DNA from 2 places in the Aliivibrio sp. S10_S31 genome. Region 2 is predicted to be linked to the other one. Evidence: riboswitches for the same ligand, from Rfam matches in the RefSeq annotation. Region 2 holds a riboswitch; the other holds the start of a gene.
What was found. Region 2 has a riboswitch for lysine ahead of HC728_RS08680 (Na+/H+ antiporter NhaC family protein). Riboswitches for the same ligand answer to the same signal wherever they lie in the genome.
Positions count from the first base shown of each region.

Region 1: another riboswitch for lysine. It lies ahead of lysC (lysine-sensitive aspartokinase 3); the one in region 2 lies ahead of HC728_RS08680 (Na+/H+ antiporter NhaC family protein).

Region 1 is NZ_JAAUWR010000006.1:207,013-217,828, forward strand. It holds gene uvrA (excinuclease ABC subunit UvrA) at 1-893, shown strand, start outside; gene HC728_RS07645 (PglL family O-oligosaccharyltransferase) at 990-2,750, shown strand; gene HC728_RS07650 (alanine--glyoxylate aminotransferase family protein) at 2,802-3,914, opposite strand; lysine riboswitch at 4,126-4,300, shown strand; gene lysC (lysine-sensitive aspartokinase 3) at 4,365-5,717, shown strand; gene metH (methionine synthase) at 5,784-9,464, opposite strand; gene HC728_RS07665 (sodium:proton antiporter) at 9,647-10,816, shown strand, end outside.
Region 2 is NZ_JAAUWR010000008.1:19,280-30,095, reverse strand. It holds gene HC728_RS08690 (DNA polymerase II) at 1-1,796, opposite strand, end outside; gene HC728_RS08685 (nucleotidyltransferase) at 1,801-2,577, opposite strand; gene HC728_RS08680 (Na+/H+ antiporter NhaC family protein) at 2,686-4,272, opposite strand; lysine riboswitch at 4,354-4,537, opposite strand; gene HC728_RS08675 (H-NS family nucleoid-associated regulatory protein) at 4,781-5,185, shown strand; gene HC728_RS08670 (MipA/OmpV family protein) at 5,458-6,210, opposite strand; gene fadR (fatty acid metabolism transcriptional regulator FadR) at 6,359-7,201, opposite strand; gene nhaB (Na(+)/H(+) antiporter NhaB) at 7,649-9,241, shown strand; gene dsbB (disulfide bond formation protein DsbB) at 9,310-9,819, shown strand; gene HC728_RS08650 (YecA family protein) at 9,891-10,505, opposite strand; gene HC728_RS08645 (type II secretion system protein) at 10,607-10,816, shown strand, end outside.

The DNA.
Region 1 (10,816 bases), on a different contig from region 2:
GTAAATCAACCTTAATCAACGATACTTTCTTTAAAATTGCTCATACTCAATTGAACGGAGCCACCACATCAGAACCAGCTCCGTATAAAAAAATTAAAGGTATCGAACATTTTGATAAAGTTATCGATATTGATCAAAGCCCAATAGGTCGAACACCTCGTTCAAACCCAGCAACTTATACTGGTATTTTCACACCGATACGTGAGCTTTTCTCTGGAACACCAGAATCACGATCTCGCGGTTATAAACCTGGCCGATTTAGCTTTAACGTTCGAGGTGGACGTTGTGAAGCGTGCCAAGGTGATGGTGTTATCAAAGTAGAAATGCACTTCCTACCAGATGTTTATGTTCCATGTGATGTGTGTGCGGGTAAGCGATATAACCGTGAGACATTAGAAGTAAAATACAAAGGAAAGAGTATCGATGAAGTCCTTCAAATGACCATTGAAGATGCTCATACCTTCTTTGAGCCAGTTCCTGTTATTGCTCGTAAACTACAAACCTTAATGGACGTTGGCCTCTCTTATATTCGTTTAGGTCAGGCTGCAACGACTCTTTCTGGTGGTGAGGCTCAACGTGTAAAACTAGCAAGAGAGCTCTCAAAACGAGATACAGGTAAAACACTGTATATCCTTGATGAACCAACAACAGGTCTTCACTTTCATGATATACAACAATTATTAACGGTTCTTCATCGTCTACGTGAGCGAGGCAATACAATCGTCGTAATTGAGCATAACTTAGATGTAGTGAAAACAGCTGACTGGATTGTTGATTTAGGTCCAGAAGGCGGACAAGGCGGTGGTGAGATCATTGCAGAAGGCACACCTGAAGATGTTGCACAAGTTGAAGGCTCTCATACGGCACGCTTCTTAAAACCGATGCTAAAATAACGTAACTCAGCAGAAAGTCCGCACTTTCACCTATGGATAAGATAGAATAAGGCCAACATTTTTGTTGGCTTTATTATATAAGGAAATAGTTGGAAAATGGCTACGCTCTTAACTCAAGGCACCCTATTAGAAGCAAAAAAAATCAAAAAGCCTCTAACCAAATCTTTTTTACTCAGCCTTACCATTCTTTTCTTTGTTTGTGCCCACTTTTTTCAGCCAAACCCTGGCGGTTCTGGCCTTCACCTTGCATTTAATGCCGCTTCTTGGATCCCTGCAAGTATCGCCATTGCCATTGCTCTTTTTCATATTGCAAAGCAAGGCATACTTAAGTTTTCGACATTAACCATCGTACTATTCATCTCGGTATGTTTATTATCAATTCCATTACTTTATCAAGAGGCGTCCCCACATCTTGCTACCGGAAAATTTTTAGGCCTATGGGCTGGATTGCTCTTTTTTATTACTCTACAACAGTTTTCATTTTCAAATAAACAGAAGCAATGGCTGTTATGGTGCATCATTGGTTCAGTTCTTATTGAAACTCTATTTGGCTATATTCAATATCTGTTTTTAGAAGCTGGGAATTCATTTGGTTATAACGTAATAGCAAATCGCCCTTATGGCATTTTCCAACAACCCAATGTTATGGCGAGCTTTCTTGTAACCGGTTTAGCCATTGCTTCTTATTTCCTTGCAAGACAACCTATAAAGTATCGAGAAAATATCATTGCATTAACTTTGCTCTACGCAACAATCATATTCACTCTACCTTTAATTGTTGTTTTAGCTTCTCGTACAGGTTGGTTATCAGCTAATTTCAGTTTAGTTCTGCTTGTTCCTTATATGTGGAAATACTGTACTAAACCACGTTTTATTTCTTGGTTGCTAGCGCTAATAGTTGGTTTTAGTGGAAGCTTTGCTCTACTCGATTTATCCAAAAATGATGATATATCAAACGTAACACTTATTAGTAAAAAAGCCGATTTAGAGAGCGCAAGAGAATATATTTTTCCTCAAGCTCTGGATATGTTTTTAGAAAAACCCGTCACAGGTTATGGTTATGGTAATTTCGAAGCTGAATACATTCTTTATACAGCGAAACAGCATCAATTATCTTCTGACTATAGAGCAGGTGAACCGTCAATGGATCACCCTCATAACGAAATTCTATACTGGGGAGTTGAAGGTGGTATTGTCGCTATTTTAGGTTTATTACTTGCCGCAGGTGGTGTTTTAGCCAAGATACGACGCAGCAAGCTGGATACTCAATTTGCTCTACTCGCTTTAATTGCCCCCATTTTTATTCATAGTCAGTTAGAGTATCCTTTTTATCATTCAATGATTCATTGGTTTACCTTTATTATTCTTTTATTTTGGATTGACCAATTAAGCTGTAAATACAAAAAATATCGAATCAGTGATATCAGTAAAATAACCCTACGTGTCAGTTCATTAGTATTACCGATTGTGACAGGTTTTTATATGCTATCAACGCTACATACAAACTGGGTATTAACTCAATTTGAAACCACAAAACCAATGAACCCAGACATTTTAAGTCGAGTAACCAACCCTGTTGTGTGGGAAGATAGATTCAATTGGGACATACTTTCAACACAATTAAAAATCGGTATTATTAATAAAAAACCAGAGCTAATTAAACCCTATATTGAATGGTCACAAGAATTAATAAAAACCAAACCAAGACCTGCTTTTTATCAAAACTTAATCATTGCTTATCAAGCGTTGGGAGATGAAAAAAGAGCGGAAGATATAAGAAGAGAAGCCATATTCCTCTTTCCAAAAAGTAAATTTGAATCCGTACAACTCGATAAGAAATTACGGATGACTAACTAAAAACTATTAGCATAAACAGCCACGGAATTTAGTGGCTGTTTTATTTAATATTTACTTAAAAACATCAGATAATGCTTTTAAGCACAATGCGACATTCTCTTTTTTTGCTGCGTATCCCATAAGACCGATACGCCATGCCTTACCAGCAAGTTCACCTAAACCAGCACCGATCTCTAAATTATATTCCTCTAACAACTGCTCTCTAACTTGAGTATCAGAAATACCTGCCGGTATATATACAGCATTCAATTGTGGTAAACGATATTCTTCATCAACAATAAACTTAATCCCTAACGCTTCAAGGCCTTGTTTTAACTCTTGGTGATAATCAGCATGACGCTGCCACGCCTGCTCAATTCCTTCATGTTTAAGCATTAACAGTGATTCATGCAAAGCATATAAACTATTTACTGGTGCAGTATGGTGATAACTGCGCTTTCCTTCTCCACTCCAATACCCAAGAACCAAACTTTGATCTAAAAACCAACTTTGTACTACCGAGGATCTCGATTTCATTTTAGCAACCGCTTTATCAGAAAAAGTAACAGGAGATAATCCAGGAGTACAAGATAAGCATTTTTGAGAACCAGAATAAACCGCATCTAACTGCCATTCATCAACTAACAAAGGTACGCCACCTAACGAAGTCACCGCATCCACAATGGTTAAACAATTATATTGTCTCGCAATTTGTGCAATCGCTTTTGCGTCACTAAGAACTCCAGTAGATGTCTCCGCATGCACAAAAGCAACAACGCTAATATCAGGGTTTTCTTCCAATGCTTGCGCTACTTTATCTAATGAAACAGGTTCCCCCCATTTATCATCAATAATAATAGGAATACCACCACAGCGTTCTACATTTTGTCGCATTCGTTCACCAAATACACCATTACGACATACTAGTACTTTCTCGCCTTCTTCAACTAAATTCACAAAGCATGTTTCCATCCCTGCACTACCTGGGGCTGAAACCGCAATAGTAAAGTCATTTTTAGTTTGAAATGCGTACTTGAGTAGCTCTTTAAGTTCATCCATCATTTTGATAAATAATGGATCAAGGTGACCGATAGTGGGACGGCTTAATGCTTGTAAAACTTGAGGAGAAATGTCAGAAGGACCAGGTCCCATAAGGGTTCTTTTCGGTGGTATAAAACTTTTCATTATAAACTCCTATCAATATGAGGTGATTAAAGAATAGACATAAGAAAAATTAAACTCAATTAGACTATTTGATTAGAGTGACTTAATTACGAAAAATAGCCCTATAAAGGTACTTTTCACTTAAAACAAAAGAAAAGTAAAAAAAACATTACCAACAATTGACATTTGACTCATAAAAAAGCACATTATTGAAACGTATTTCATTTTTGAAATATAAAGAAGAGGAGCATTACCTAGGTAGCTTAATTTGTGGAGCCCAAACTCCTACACAAATAAGTGAGGGAGAGTAATGCCGAGATGATCCTATTGGGAATAGGGTTGTCGGTCGTTTAGGCTGAATCCTAACGATTGTCACTTAATTTATTAAGTGAAGAGCTTCTAGCAAACCACTCTTATTGCTATCGCTTCTTCACATTTATTTTACACTGGATGTAGTCGGGAGACAGGATAGTGAACCCTATTAATGTTGCCAAATTTGGCGGTACTAGCGTTGCAAATTTCGAAGCAATGACGAAAAGTGCAAGTGTCATTGAACAAAATCCAAATACTCACCTTGTAGTGATTAGCGCCTGCTCTGGTGTGACTAATCTTCTTGTTGAACTTGCTAATGGCGTTCAAGATAATCACAGAAAAAAAGCAATTCTTGAAGAATTAAAAACCATTCATTTTTCTGTATTAGATCAGCTCGCAGATCCACTTATTCCAGAGCGAGCTATCTTAGATATATTGGATGATATTGAAAAAACAGCAGAAACGGCAGCATCTCAATCAAATGATAAATTAACCGATCATCTAGTCTCTTGTGGTGAGCTCATGTCTACTCACTTATTCACTCAATTACTCATTGAGCGAGGAAACCCTGCAATACGTTTTGATATTCGCACTGTTTTGCGCACTGATTCTCGTTTTGGAAAAGGTGAACCACAACTTAATGATATATCTCGTTTAGCTCAAGAAAAACTGACTCCTCTTTGTCAGCAACAGATTGTGGTAACTCAAGGGTTTATTGGTTCTGATAGCGAAGGAAATACAACAACTTTGGGTCGTGGTGGCAGTGACTATAGTGCTGCACTGATTGCTGAGTCTGTAGATACATGCGGATTAGAAATCTGGACAGATGTACCAGGGATTTATACCACGGATCCTCGCATTGCTCCCAAAGCGTCACCGATTCCAGAAATTAGCTTTAGCGAAGCCTCTGAAATGGCAAATTACGGTGCAAAGATCTTACACCCATCAACACTTCTCCCTGCGCTTCGTCATCAAATTCCTGTTTTTGTTGGTTCATCAAAAGAACCTGAAAAAGGAGGGACTTGGATTAAAGAAAAAGTTGATAGTACTCCTTTATTTAGGGCGCTAACCCTTCGTTGTAACCAAACGATGGTAACACTGCATAGCCCAAGTATGTTCCATGCATATGGCTTCTTAGCTGAAGTTTTCAAGATTTTAGCTAAATACCAAATTTCTGTAGATTTAATTACAACTTCAGAAGTAAGCGTTGCTCTTACTTTAGATCAAACAAACACCAATGGTAAAGCTCCAGAGCTTCCACTTGAAGCACAACAAGAATTAGAAGAGTTATGTACTGTTGAAGTTGAACATAATCTTTGTTTAATCGCATTAATAGGTAACAAAATGAGCCATTCAAAAGGCTCAGCAAAACAAGTGTTTGGTACTTTAGAGGAGTTTAATTTACGTATGATTTGTTATGGTGCGAGTCAACATAACTTATGTTTCTTACTTCATGAGTCTGAATCTAAACAAGCCGTTAAAATCTTGCACAAAGAACTTTTTGAACAATAAGTGATACATACAAAAATGCCCATTACATTTAATGGGCATTTTTTAGTTTAAAAGGTCAGTTCACTATTAATTCAAATTTGGACCTAACCACTTCTCAGCTTCAAGCATATTCCAACCTTTACGATCGGCATAGCTTTCGGCTTGATCTTGCTGAATCTGAGCAATCGCAAAATAACGAGAATCCGGATGTGAAAAATACATTCCTGACACAGATGCACCGGGCCACATTGCATAGCTTGATGTTAAAGACATTCCAATAGATTCTTCAACATTCATTAGCTCCCATAAAGCCCCTTTTTCTGTATGTTCAGGACAAGCTGGGTAACCAGGAGCAGGACGAATACCTTGGTATTTCTCACGGATTAAATCGTCATTTGAAAGTGTCTCATTAGGAGAGTAACCCCAAATTTCTTTACGTACTTTTTCATGTAAATATTCAGCAAAGGCTTCAGCTAGACGATCAGCCACCGCTTGAATCATGATAGCGTTATAATCATCACCATTTGCTTTATATTCATCGGCTAGTTCACGCTCACCAATACCACCAGTTACAGCAAAACCACCGATCCAATCATTTTTACCCGACTCTTTGGGTGCTATGTAATCTGATAAACAGTAGTTAAAACCTTTCGGCTTCTCCGTTTGTTGTCGCAAATTGTGAAGTACTTTTGCAACTTTAGTGCGTGATTCATCAGTATAAACTTCAATATCATCACCAACACTAGAAGCTGGAAATAGCGCACACATTCCACGAGCTTTAAGTAACCCTTCTTTTTCAACTCGATCTAATAGATCATTTGCATCTTTAAATAATCGTTTGGCTTCTTCACCTACTTCTTCATGCTCTAAGATCTTTGGGTATTTTCCAACAAGAGACCAAGTCATAAAAAATGGGGTCCAATCAATATAATTACGCAATGTTGAAACATCAAAGTCATCAAATATATGTACACCAGGCTTTAGTGGGACAGGAGGTGTATAAGAAGCCCAATCAATAGCAACTTTATTCGCTCGTGCAGCCTCTAAAGTTACTGGCTTAGTTCGCGGTTGTTTACGACTATGCTGCTCCCTAACTCGTTCGTAATCAATATCTAGCTTCTCAACAAAAGAAGGTTTTAGTTCATTTGAAAGTAATGAAGTACAGACACCTACAGCTCGAGAAGCATTATTAACGTACACAACAGGTTGAGAATAGTTTTGCTCAATTTTTACCGCTGTATGTGCTTTTGAAGTTGTTGCTCCACCAATCAATAATGGTAAATCAAACCCTTGTCGTTCCATCTCTTTAGCAACATGAACCATTTCATCTAATGATGGGGTTATTAATCCAGATAAACCAATGATGTCTACATTTTCTTCTTTAGCTACTTTCAAGATAGTTTCACAAGAGACCATGACACCAAGATCAATTATTTCATAGTTATTGCACTGTAAAACCACACCAACGATATTCTTACCAATATCATGAACATCACCTTTTACCGTTGCTAAAAGTATTTTACCGTTTGTTGCTCCAACTTCTTTAGACGCATTAATAAACGGTTCTAAATGCGCAACTGCTTGCTTCATTACACGAGCAGACTTTACTACTTGAGGAAGGAACATTTTTCCTTCACCAAAAAGATCACCGACGACGTTCATTCCGTCCATCAATGGTCCTTCAATTACTTCTATTGGTTTTTCTGCATTGATTCGTGCTTCTTCTGTATCTTCGACAATAAACTCTGTTATCCCCTTCACTAGAGAATGCTCAAGACGTTTTTCAACAGGCCAGTCACGCCACTCTAAAGCAGATTTATCTTCAACTTTACCAACAGCTCGTTCTAAATACTCAGTTGCAATATCAAGTAAACGCTCCGTAGAATCATCTCGACGATTCAATACCACATCTTCAACCGCTTCACGCAGATCTTCTGGTACGTTATCATATATTTCCAGCTGCCCCGCATTTACGATGCCCATATCCATACCATTTTTAAAACAGTGATATAAAAATACTGCATGGATAGCTTCACGAACGTAGTTATTTCCACGGAAAGAAAAAGAGACGTTAGAAACACCACCTGAAATCATTGCATGAGGAAGCGTTCGCTTTATATCACCAACAGCTTCAATAAAGTCTACTGCATAGTTATTATGCTCATCGATACCTGTAGCAACCGCAAAAATATTAGGGTCAAAAATAATATCTTCAGGTGGGAAACCAACTTCATCAACTAAAATATTGTAGGCATTGGTACAAATTTCAATTTTACGCTCACGAGTGTCCGCTTGGCCGACTTCATCAAAAGCCATAACGATCACTGCAGCACCATAGCGACGTATTAACTTGGCTTGATGTACAAACTTTTCTTTGCCTTCCTTTAAAGAGATTGAATTAACTATCCCCTTACCTTGAATACACTTTAATCCAGCTTCAATTACTTCCCATTTAGAAGAATCAACCATCACTGGAACTTTAGATATTTCAGGCTCTGATGCACAAAGATTTAAAAAACGAACCATACATGCTTCAGCATCAAGCATGCCTTCATCCATGTTGATATCGATAATTTGAGCACCGTTTTCAACTTGCTCTTGAGCAACACTTAGTGCTTCATCATAAAGCTCTTCTTTAATTAAGCGTTTAAAACGTGCAGATCCAGTAACATTTGTACGTTCACCAACATTAATAAACAAAGAATCTTTTTCTATTGTTAAAGGCTCTAATCCGGAAAGACGACAAGCGACGGGTAATTCAGGTAATTGTCGAGGTTTCACACCTTCAACAACTAAAGCCATTTGACGAATATGTTCAGGAGTGGTGCCACAACATCCACCAATGAGATTTAAAAATCCGCTACTTGCCCATTCCGCAACATGCTCAGCCATATCTTCAGGGGATAAATCATACTCACCAAATGCATTAGGTAAGCCAGCGTTTGGGTGAGCAGAAACATAACATTCAGAAATACGTGAAAGCTCGCTTACATATTCACGTAATTCATCGGGGCCAAGCGCACAATTAAGACCAAAAGAAATAGGTTTTACATGTCTTAATGCATTATAAAAAGCTTCTGTTGTTTGTCCCGATAAGGTTCTTCCTGATGCGTCAGTAATTGTCCCTGAAATCATAACAGGCAGAGTAATATCAAGCTCTTCAAAAACAGACTCGACAGCAAAGGAACACGCTTTAGCATTTAATGTATCAAAAATAGTTTCGATAAGAATAAGATCTGAGCCACCTCTAATAAGTGCTCGAGTTGACTCTGAATAAGCTTCCACTAATTCATCAAACGATACATTACGAAAGCCTGGATCATTTACATCTGGAGAAATAGAACAAGTTCGGTTTGTTGGTCCAAGCACTCCTGCGACATAACGAGGCTTATTTGGTGTCTTCTCGGTCCATTTATCTGCAACTTCACGAGCAAGCTTTGCTGCTTCAAAGTTAATCTCTTCACTAAGGCTTTCCATATCATAATCAGCCATAGCAATAGTTGTTGCATTAAAAGTATTAGTTTCAAGGATATCAGCACCAGCTTCCAAATAGGCTTCGTGTATATCTCTTATAATTTGTGGTTGTGAAAGAACTAATAAATCATTGTTACCTTTAAGATCACAATGCCATTTATTAAAACGTTCCCCTCTATAATCTTCCTCTTCAAATTTATAACCTTGAATCATGGTGCCCATACCACCATCAATCAATAAAATTCGCTCTGAAAGTTGCTTTTCTATTTGTACTTTTATTTTGCTTCCTGCCACGGTACAACCTCATCCATAATACGTTTCTGTTACAATCCTATCACACATTTTATAGAAATCTAGACGTCTAAAAGCATTTTTATTTCAACAAAATGAAAATAAAATTTGATATTTATCAAATAGAGCGGAAAATGATATAAATCACACTTTGTTACATTAAATAAAAATCTAGAGGTTAAGCAATGTCCGTATATAACACACTCTGCTTTCTCGCAGCGGCTGCAATGTTAATCGCATTTTTCAATAGTAAAATTGGAAAAATGCAAACAACCATTGCTATTACTGCAGGTTCCATGATGCTTTCATTAGGCATTATCATTGCCGGTCAAAATAACTGGTTTAACCTTAGGGAAGTAGCAACTGAGACGTTAACAGATATTAACTTTGAAGATTTTTTATTAAAAGGGATTCTAGGTTTTCTGCTTTTTGCTGGAGGGTTGGGCATAAAGCTACAAAACTTAAAAGATCAAAAGTGGGAAATAACGGTTCTTGCCTTGGGAGCTACGTTATTTTCAACATTCTTTATCGGCTTTGTTTTATGGGCAATTTGTAATGTTATCGGCGTTAATTTAGATCTTATTTACTGCTTACTATTTGGTGCATTAATATCACCAACTGACCCAATAGCCGTTCTTGCTATCGTTAAAAAGATGAATGCTCCGCAACGAATCTCAACTCAAATTGAAGGCGAATCATTATTCAACGATGGCTTTGGCCTTGTTATCTTTGTAACTCTCTTTACCATCGCTTTCGGTCATGAAACACCGACAGTAGGAAGTGTAACGGCATTATTCTTCCAAGAAGCTATTGGTGGGATTGCCTATGGATTTATTCTTGGGCTAGTTTTCCATTATCTAATAAGTTCAACCAATGACCATTCAATGGAGCTACTATTAACCATTGGTATACCAACCGCTGGTTATGCTCTAGCAGAAGTGCTTCATGTTTCAGGTCCGCTAGCAATGGTTGTCTCTGGTATTATGATAGGAAATTGGACTCGATTTATTGGCTTTTCAAAAGAAAGTGAAGATCATTTAGATCACTTCTGGGAACTTGTCGACGAATTCCTCAATGGCGTACTATTCCTATTAATTGGTATGTCTATGCTTTTATTCCAATTCCATCAAGAAGATTGGATATTAATGGCAATTTCTATTCCTTTAGTTTTAACAAGCCGTTATTTAAGTGTATTTATCTCATACATTGGCTTTAATCGATTTAGAACTTACAACCCATTATCAGTACGTATTTTAACTTGGGGTGGCTTAAGAGGAGGTTTAGCATTAGCAATGGCACTAGCTATACCTGCTGGAATTATGGTTATACCCGAAAAGAATATAGATGTTAGAGAA
Region 2 (10,816 bases):
TCAATTTCTAATGCTGAATCAATTGCGTATTTTTCAGATAAGTGGGAAATCCACCACTGATTTATCTTTTCAACTAAAGATGAACCAATAGCGTCAGCTTCTTTAGATGACATTGATTGCCCAAGAGTAACAAACGTAGAATCAGTATCGCCGTATATCACTTCATAACCTTCAGCTTCAATCAACTCACGCGTCATTTTCATAATTTCATGCCCACGCATGGTTATTGAAGAGGCCAATCGATGATCAAAAAAACGGCACCCTGACGAACCTAGCACCCCATAAAATGAGTTCATTATGATTTTTATTGCTTGAGAAAATGCTTTTTCATTATTTCTTTTTGCTTCATCTCGAGCGGACCATAAATTTTCAATTAATTTAGGTAAGAAGTGTTTATAACGATGAAATCGTCCCCCTCTAAAACCATCAATGGCTTGATTATCTTCCGTACCTACTTCTTGTTTTAATCCTTCAATCAAGCCTAAAGGGTCAATATTAAAGGTACGAATAATCGAAGGGTAAAGAGACTTAAAATCAAGAACGATAACAGATTGATATAAACCTGGCTTAGAGTTCATTACATAACCGCCAGGACTTGCAATCCAATTTTCACTCTCTAAATTAGGGGCAATATACCCTGCTCGATGGAGTCTTGGTAAATACAAGTTAGTAAATGCAGCAACGGAACCACCAACACGATCAAGCTCAACCCCCGTTAATTTCGTTCGCTCAATCAAAAACTCTAATAGATGAGTATGTTCGAATATACGAGTAACTAAAACACAATCTTGAAGGTTATATTTGGCTAAAGAAAGTTTATCTTCTCGATACATTCGATTGATCTCAGACATTTTATCACTTTGATCATTAATCGATTTACCTTCTTTCAATAACTCTTGAGCTACGGATTCAAGTGACCAACTAGAGAAATGATAAGTCGCAGTTTTCAAGGCATCAATACCGTCTAGCACAACGCGTCCAGGAAAAGATAAAAAACCTTGTTGGCGATTTTTATCCGAATCACGCCAATAAAGCGAACTATTACCCCGACCAATACGAAAAGGTAATTTGTGCCATTTTGCTCTCTGAATTAATAATCGAAAATCAAAATTAATCACATTCCAGCCAATAATAATGTCTGGATCAAATTGATAAAACCAAGACTCTAAAGCAAGAAGCAGTGCTTTTTCATTTTCCACCCATTGAATAGACAAATCACTGTCTTGTGAGTCGCCCACCATGATAATACGTGTATCGAGTTCACTATGTAGAGCAATAGAATATAGAATGCCTTTTTCTGAGCACTCAATATCTAATGAAACCATACTAAATTTAGGTGAACGATCCGTCGTTTTAACTTTTACATTACGATATTCAATATGGTCTTTTTTTTGTACTGGGTTGCCAATAAATGATAGACCACCACAAATAAAACGTTCCATTAAATAACGATCAGCTAAACGAATATCGCTTTCATATATAGGTAGATGTAACTGATCAATAAGTTGCGTCGCTGATCGTTTCTGATAGGTATTTTTAAAATATAAACCGAGCACGGAATCATGATTAAATGTGGATAATGCCGTCGGTTTTATATGAAAAGGGATATTTTCTTTCTGTAAACAGGCTTCATACTGAGAGCGCTTATCTTCTAATATGAAGGTAACTGCATCTTCGTTTTCAATAAGTAAGTGTGCAATATGGTCATCACACTTAACCCAGAGATCGACTAAACTTTGATTATTAATTTCTCTAGTTTGACGTGTAAGCAAAAAACCCTGTTGAGGTGAATTCAAGTTATTAACCTATTTTTCGTTCAATTTTATTAAATTCAGCTACAACCCAATCTCCAAATTCATTAAGTAAAGCAAGTACAGAACGCTTTGGAACTTTGCGCCCTTTTAATAATAAAACCACGCGTTCTATTTCAGTCTGTTTTTCTGGGTAATATTCCAAAAATTTTCGAGCACAAAGTACAGGATGATCGTACCAACCTTTATCTCGATGCATAACTAAAGAGTAGCAGCTTCTTAATAACTTTTTGGCGATGGTTTTTTGTTGTTCAACCTGAACTGCCATATCTTGGCTAGTAGATATTTTTTTAATATAAACACCTAACCATTCTTCAATATCCATGTTCATATTTTTCGCGATTTCCCAGCTAGGCTCAAAATCACCAAAACGTTCTGATAAATCATCACCATAGATACAAACACAACAGTGTCTCAACCAGAAACCCCAGCTAAAAATCGACTCTAATTGCAACGCATCTGCCGCCTCTCCAATATTAAATGTAACTCCGGTAATTTGAGGGTATTTAGATTGGAAACGAATTTTAATTGTATTAATTAGCGTTTGTTCTTTATTGGTCAATGGTGCAGATGTAATAAGGGTAACGTCAAGGTTAGAACGGCCAACAATAGCTTCACGTCTAGCAACGCTGCCATATAAATAAATACTATGAACGGATTTCGGTGCAGCAGAGCGAACATGAGTAATTAAATCATGAATTACTGGTTCAAACTCATTTTGAAATGGAGAGTGTTTATCAATAATTGGTAAAGTAAAACGAGACAAAATGCACCCCAAATAAAGAATATTAAGGGGCTTATGATCGCGATTTAACATTAAAAAAGCAATAAAAAACCGGCCATTTAAAGCCGGTTTATTTTAAAATCTAACAAGTTATGCTGTTGCTGAGCGTCTTTTCGACATCATCATTAAAGCAAAACACGCTAAAACAAATGCAACACTTGCACCAGCAAACGCCACCAATACTGAACTTGTAAAACCAAGTACGATATAGCCAACAGCTGAAACCGCTGCAATGGATAATGCATAAGGTAGTTGAGTTGATACGTGATCAATATGACAACAACGCGCACCTGTCGAAGACAGAATCGTAGTATCTGAAATCGGTGAACAGTGATCACCAAATACGGAACCAGCTAAAACCGCACCTAACATAGGAAGAATTAATGCGATATCGGTAGCGCCAGCCATATCACCAGCGATTGGTAACATAATGCCGAAAGTACCCCATGATGTACCAGTACTGAATGCCATAATTCCTGACAATAAGAACAAGATTACAGGGATCCAGTGAATACCAATGCTACCTTGTGCCAAACTCGATAAGTATGTACCAGTTTTCATATCACCGATAACTGAACCAATAGTCCAAGCAAAGAATAGAATTAGAATAGCGCCAAACATTGATTTCGCACCAATCCACATTGTCATGCCTATATCTTTAACTGACAGACCTTGACGGAATACAGTAATTAGCGCAGATGCTAGACCAATTAAACCACCGTAACAAAGTGAAGCACCAACATCGGTATTTTCAAATGCGCCTAATATATTAAACGCTTTACCATCTGCGGCTAACGCTTCGCCGCCGGTATAAACCATGAAAGAGATCGTTGCGACAATTAATGTAATAATTGGGAAAATTAAGTCAGAAACTTTACCTGTTTCACTCTCAACAATATTTAATTCTTCATTTAAATCTTTCGATTCAGAATTAACGGCTTGATCATCAAAACCATTACCACGAGCGGCTTCATTTTCGTGGTGACGCATTGGGCCCACATCAAGTTGGAACCAAACAACAGCGAATACCATTAATAGTGCAAATACAGCGTAAAAGTTCATTGGAATTAAACGAACATAAGCACCTAGAGCAGAATATTCAGTCACACCATGTGAAACTAAAATGCCACCAATAATTGTAATGATGTACGCACCCCAACTTGATGCTGGCATTAATACACACATTGGAGCAGCTGTTGAATCTAGAATATAAGCTAATTTAGCACGTGATACATAAAAACGGTCAGTAACAGGGCGGGATATTGAACCAACGGCTAAGCTATTAAAGTAATCATCAACAAAAATAAACACGCCTAAAAAAGCTGCAAGTAGTTTTGCGCCGCGTTTACTTTTAATTCTTGTCTGTGCCCATTCAGCAAAAGCACGTGTGCCACCTGAAAGAGTTAATAAAGCTGTTGTCATTCCTAATAATATAAGGAAAGCAACAATGCTCATATTCCATGAGTTAATTGAACCGCCATCGATGAAAACACCTTTAACAGAACTAAACACATAAGAAGCGGTTCCTGATACGGAAAAGCTAGACAGCAAAATAGCGCCTAACACGATACCTACACCAAGAGAAAGTAATACTCGGCGAGTTAAAATTGCCAAACCCAAAGCTATAAGCGGGGGCAAGATTGAAATTGGAGAATTTGAAAAATCAGCTAAGTTCATGATCTACAACAACCAGTCTGGTTGGAGATCTACTGCAGATACGATAAATATCGTTATTAAGGAAGTGAATGAATAACATTCCCCTACAGTAGCGCTCCATAGTTAAAAAATAAAATTGACTATGGCAGTGTTATTCCTCTTCGAAATAACCCCAGCTAATACGCTCGATTAACGTAATTAACTTCGGCACCGACTCCTTTCAATTGTCGTCGTAAGTATCACCCTCTTACAATTTACTCTTAGGCGGTGCGCCTCTACCCATTTAGGTGCGGTTATTGTACGGATTGAAAACAATTTTGCAATACTATATCTGAGTATTTTAACATTAAGTTATCTAGCTAATTAGAATGAAACATTTTAAAACTATTTAGTAGCAGTCTTATCTTTAAGAATGAATATTATTAATATTAATATCATTAATATTTTTTTATTCCTTTATCTAGAAATTTGTTATATTATTTTTCTGTTATATTATAATCATATTATCAAAATAATTATGGAACCAAATATGTCTGATACAATTAAAACGCTGCTTAACCTACGCAGCCTACGTGCTTTATCTCGCGAAATGACTTTAGAACAACTAGAAGAAGCATTAGAAAAACTTCAATCTGTTGTTGCTGAACGCCAAGAATCTGAAGCTGAAGAGCGTGCTCAACTAGCTGAAAAACAAGCTAAACTTGAAGAATTCCGTCAAATGATGATCGACAGCGGTATCGCTCCTGAAGATCTATTAGACACAATGTCAGCTACGACAGTAAAAACAAAACAAAAACGTGCACCTCGCCCTGCAAAATATAAATTCCAAGATCACGCTGGTGAAGAGAAAACATGGACAGGCCAAGGCCGTACTCCTTCAGCTCTTCAAGCGCAACTTGATGCTGGTAAAAAACTAGAAGAGTTTTTAATCTAATAATACTCTTTAAGAGCATATAAAAAGACCACTTACTCTAAGTGGTCTTTTTTTATTTTCATTTTATTACATTTAGAAACGTATTATTGCTCGAAACTTTAAACTGACTAAGAGAAACCTGAATAAGATAAAACCAGCTAGATCTTATAGAATAATTACTTAGTCGTATTTTTTAATACACCTATATTAGCAATATTATTAATAGTCACCTTTTCTATAAATCATAAGCTCTTACTCATTAATAAAGCGAACTAAATAATATATAAAAATTCCTAGAACACGTACGCTATACCGACATTACCAGTTGAACTTGTTGTATGCTCAATCATTGGACTGTTTTCTAAGTTACCCTCAAGATTCACATAACGCAAACCACCAGTCACTCGAACATTTGGTGTAATGTGGAAATAAGTCGATAATCCAATAAAAAACTGTCCATCCCAATCTGCATCAAATTGGTCAACTCCAGTTCGTAACGCTTCTTCATTGGATACTCCGTATAAATGATTATTTAATTTCTCACTATTATATGAATACCCTAATGATGGTGTAATTGCCCACCCTTTTCCTCTTATTGGTAAACGCCAAGCCGCTTCTGCATAAAAACCATTATGAGTACGACCTATGTCTGTTCCCCCTGTAAATTCAACAATGCCAACATGAGTAATCATCTGATAGCTCACCCCGCCAAGCACAGTACTCTTACGTTCATCTAATTTTTGCATTGCAGCATCATTTGAATCATTGGGCTTAAACGTTCTAGGATCATAGACAAATCGAAATATTATATTTTGAGGTGAGCCTACTGGTTTTAGACGATAACCACCACTAAACCCTCTCAGAAATAAATGTTCCCCCTCATAACCAATCATAGGAATAATCGTTGTATTCGAAGGCGTCTCTTTATAAAAGGAAGGAGAATATGCAGCGGCGGCACCAAGAGACCATTGTGAAATTTTTGCATTAGCACTGCTATTGAATAACACCAGAAGAAAAAAAACAGAGCGACTTACTAATATATTCACAATAACAACCTTATATAACCACAGAATTAACAATACACCGTACCATTATACATAACCGCCCATCATTTGATAGTTATTTAGGTTTTTTGTTTATTTTAGATATAAAAAAAGCAGGCTAAATGCCTGCTTTATTAAATTCTAAATAAGATTAACTATCATCTTCTCTAAAGTTGCTTGGTAAATTTAATTTCATTTCATTCCAAATCAAATTACCTTCCATACCGTACTGGCGCATTCTAGGCATTACTGCATCTTTGCGTTCTTCTTCGCAAATAAGCTTTAAGTCACGATAAAACTGTAAAGCTAACTCTCGCGCTTCAGAGTTAGAGAAGTAGTAACTACCTACTCGTGCATAAAGCTTTTTCAAACCATTAAAGATAAGCCCATAAATTTGATTGCCAGATTTAAAAGCAACACCTTGGAAAAGCATATAATCATAATAGTTGAAGGTTTTAGCAATCAAGATCTCTTCACGTTTTGCAGGATCTTTTTCGTTATCTTCTTTCACTTCAGCTTTAATTTTTGCTCCGAATGGGGATGCTTCTATGAAACTATCCCAACTTTCTGCAGCAAGTAACTGTTCACACGATTCAATAACACGATTAAGTGTTCTTAAAGAACCTTCTTTATTTGTCTTGAATGCTTGTCTCATGAAAATACAGCTAATGTTAGTACGAGCAGCCAATAAGTCTTCAACGATTGAAGTCGCATTATTAGCATCAACTAATGTCATTAATGTATCTAAAATATGCAAACCAGAGGTTTCCATATAATTGTTCACTTTTGTTGGTTTACCATGTTGAATTGTCAACCAACCATCACGAGCTAAACGCTGTAATACTTCTCGTAATGTCGTTCTCGTTACACCGATTAATTCAGAAAGCTCTCGCTCAGCGGGTAAAATTGAGCCTGGTGGGAAACGACCATTCCAAATACTTTCAATAATGTACTTTTCAGCGAATGCTGCAGGACTTTTTGCCTTAATAACCATACAAGTTTAAAATCCGTTCTTTAAATAAGATAACTGCACTCATCATACCACCAGTTCAATAAATCCTTAACTATTTATTAAATTTACCTGTAATTTAGAAACACATTTCCAATTTTTAAGCCTTAATCTCCCTAATAAATCAAGAAATCTGCTACCTTTTTTCTATACATTTCTTTAGTTTTATTAATAAAACCGAGCAAAGGCACATTTTGATCAATTTACCTGTTTTCAAATATTGACTATTAAGGAATTAAGAGTAAAGTTCAGGCGTTTGGTATATAAGGTTAGGTATATATAGGTAGTTATTTGGCAAAGCAGTAAAATAAGCCTTGTTGTTTTTCTAAATAGTTGTTTATCTTTACTAATAACAATATGTTAGGCGATTATTATCAACTCCCTACTTAACCTTATTTTTTAGAATTATCGTAATAATGTAGAGAGCATCACATGTCTATTTCGCTAGGGAATGCATTTATCAAAAATTTTCTTGGTAAAGCCCCCGATTGGTACAAAATCGCAATACTTTCTTTTCTTGTAATCAACCCACTTGTTTTCTTCTTTGTAGATCCATTTACTGCAGGTTGGTTGCTTGTCGTTGAGTTTATTTTTACTCTTGCAATGGCGTTAAAATGTTACCCATTACAGCCTGGTGGTTTATTAGCTATAGAAGCAATTGCCATTGGTATGACAAGCCCAGAGCAAGTAAAGCATGAACTCGTAGCCAATATCGAAGTACTTTTACTACTCGTATTCATGGTTGCTGGTATCTACTTCATGAAGCAATTACTTCTATTTATCTTCACCAAGATACTTATTGGTATTAAATCAAAAACAGCGCTATCTGTTGCATTCTGTTTTACCGCTGCATTTTTGTCAGCTTTCCTTGATGCGTTAACGGTAATTGCGGTTGTAATTAGTGTTGCTGTTGGCTTCTATGCAATTTATCACCGTGTCGCATCTGGCCAAGGTGGTTCACAAACTCATGACCATACATGTGATAGCGATGTTGATGAATTAACACGTGAAGATTTAGAAGACTACCGTGCTTTTTTACGTAGCTTATTAATGCACGCAGGTGTTGGTACAGCTCTTGGCGGTGTAATGACAATGGTGGGCGAACCACAAAACTTGATCATTGCCGACCAAGCTGGTTGGATGTTTGGTGAATTCATTATCCGTATGCTTCCAATTACAGCACCAGTATTTATCTGCGGTATTTTAACTTGTATCGCTGTTGAAAAATTAGGTATTTGTGGCTACGGTGCAAAACTACCTGAAAACGTACGTAAAATCCTAGAAGACTACGAAGCTGAAGAACGTAAAAACCGTACTAATATCGATAACGCTAAATTAATCATCCAAGGTTTAATTGCAGTATGGTTAATTGTTGGTTTAGCACTTCATCTTGCGGCCGTTGGTCTAATTGGTTTATCAGTTATTATCCTTGCAACAGCATTTACAGGTGTTATTGAAGAACACTCTATGGGTAAAGCGTTTGAAGAGGCTCTTCCATTCACCGCCCTATTAGCCGTATTCTTTGCCGTTGTAGCTGTAATCATTGACCAAGAGCTATTTAAACCAATTATTGATGCAGTACTTGCTGTAGAAGATAAAGGCGCTCAATTAGCACTGTTCTATGTAGCAAATGGTGTTCTTTCGATGGTTTCAGATAACGTATTCGTTGGTACGGTTTACATAAATGAAGTAAAAGCAGCATTAATGGATGGCGTTATTACGCGTGATCAATTTGACTTACTAGCTGTAGCTATCAATACCGGTACAAACTTACCGTCTGTTGCAACACCAAATGGTCAAGCTGCTTTCCTATTCCTATTAACGTCTGCTCTTGCTCCGTTAATTCAATTATCATACGGTCGTATGGTATGGATGGCTCTTCCTTATACAATTGTATTAGCACTTGTTGGTATGTTTGGTATCATTTTCTTCCTTGAACCTATGACAGCAATGTTCTACGATCTTGGCTGGATTGCACCTGGAACAATAGAAAGTGCAACTTCTGCGATTTCTAGTGGTCATTAATAAGGTAAACTACTTTTGATAGCAAAGGCTCTGTAGATACGGGGCCTTTATTTTTATAAGGAATAAAAATGCAAGCCCTTAATCATTTCTCACGCATTCGCCTATCTTGGTTTCTGCTACTACTTTGTATTATCTTTTTCGAAGCATCAGCACTGACCTTTCAACACATAATGAAACTTCCACCTTGCGTCATGTGTATTTATGAGCGTGTTGCTATGATGGGAATTGGTGGCGCTGCTATTATTGGTTTATTAAATCCAAATAACCTTATTATTCGCTGGTGTGGTTTTATCGCATGGGGGATCAGTGCAGGATGGGGACTCAAACTTGCTCTTGAACATGTTGATTTCCAATTAAACCCTTCACCATTTTCAACTTGCGATTTATTTGTGACCTTCCCTTCATGGGCTCCATTAAATAAATGGGCACCATGGATGTTTGAAGCTTATGGTGACTGCAGCAAAATCGTATGGCAATTTTTAACGCTAACGATGCCTCAGTGGTTAGTTATTATTTTTGCGGGTAACTTAATTGCTTTGGCTATTTTTGTTATCGCACAATTCTTCAATAAAAAATAATAGCAATATTGCTAATAGTAAAAAGCCACCACTAATTTCGAATTAGTGATGGCTTTTTTATTTTTAGTGCTTTATTTACCACAACATTGTTTAAATTTCTTACCGCTATTGCACGGACAAGCATCATTGCGACCGATATTTTTATATGGGTTGACTTTCTGGCCTTTATAGCCAATCTGTAACTCATCAGCAGCCATTGCGACTTCAAGAATCATCATATCTAATTGTGGAAGCATACCTTTTAGAGTAGGAGGTGTATCAATCCCCGCTTCTTTCATTTGAGCTTGTGTTTGTTCTTCATCAAGCGCAAGCATTAACGTTGTTAGTAGTGCTGATAACATACGAGATGTACCATCACCAATACTTACCTCAGCCCACATATCTTCAATTAAAGGCCATACACTCATAAAACCTTCAGCAAAATCAGCCAATAAGTCAACGTTATCAGTATCAATCAAATTGGCAATTTCATATTCATTACGTTTAAGTAATGTGTATTGCTGTTCAATTTGATGAATAACTGCATTTTTAATATTCAAAGTTACATCAATACCAACAAGACCATTCAACCATACTTCTGGCTCTAAAGGTTTTGTTGCCATATTTGCAGCAAGCACAGCACCTTCAAGAAATACATTTGTGCAGCTTAAATCCGCATCACTTAGAGAAATTAATTGGTACTTCATTATTTTTTCACTTTTTAAATTAAGTTTTCGGCGTAGTATAGCGCAAATAATTATTAGAGCCTAAGTGCCGTTATTATTAATTTTTGCTTGTTGAGAACATTATGAAAAAAAATCGAGGATTTACACTCATAGAGTTGATCGTTGTTATTGTTATCTTAGGAATTTTAGCCGTTACGGCTGCACCACGGTTTTTAAGTTTGCAAAACGATGCTCATAAATCTAGAGCTAAAGGTGTCTTTGCCGAATTCACCTCTGGAGTTAATTTGTACCATGCTGCTTGGTTAACACAAGGTGAACCATCAGTCAGTTCA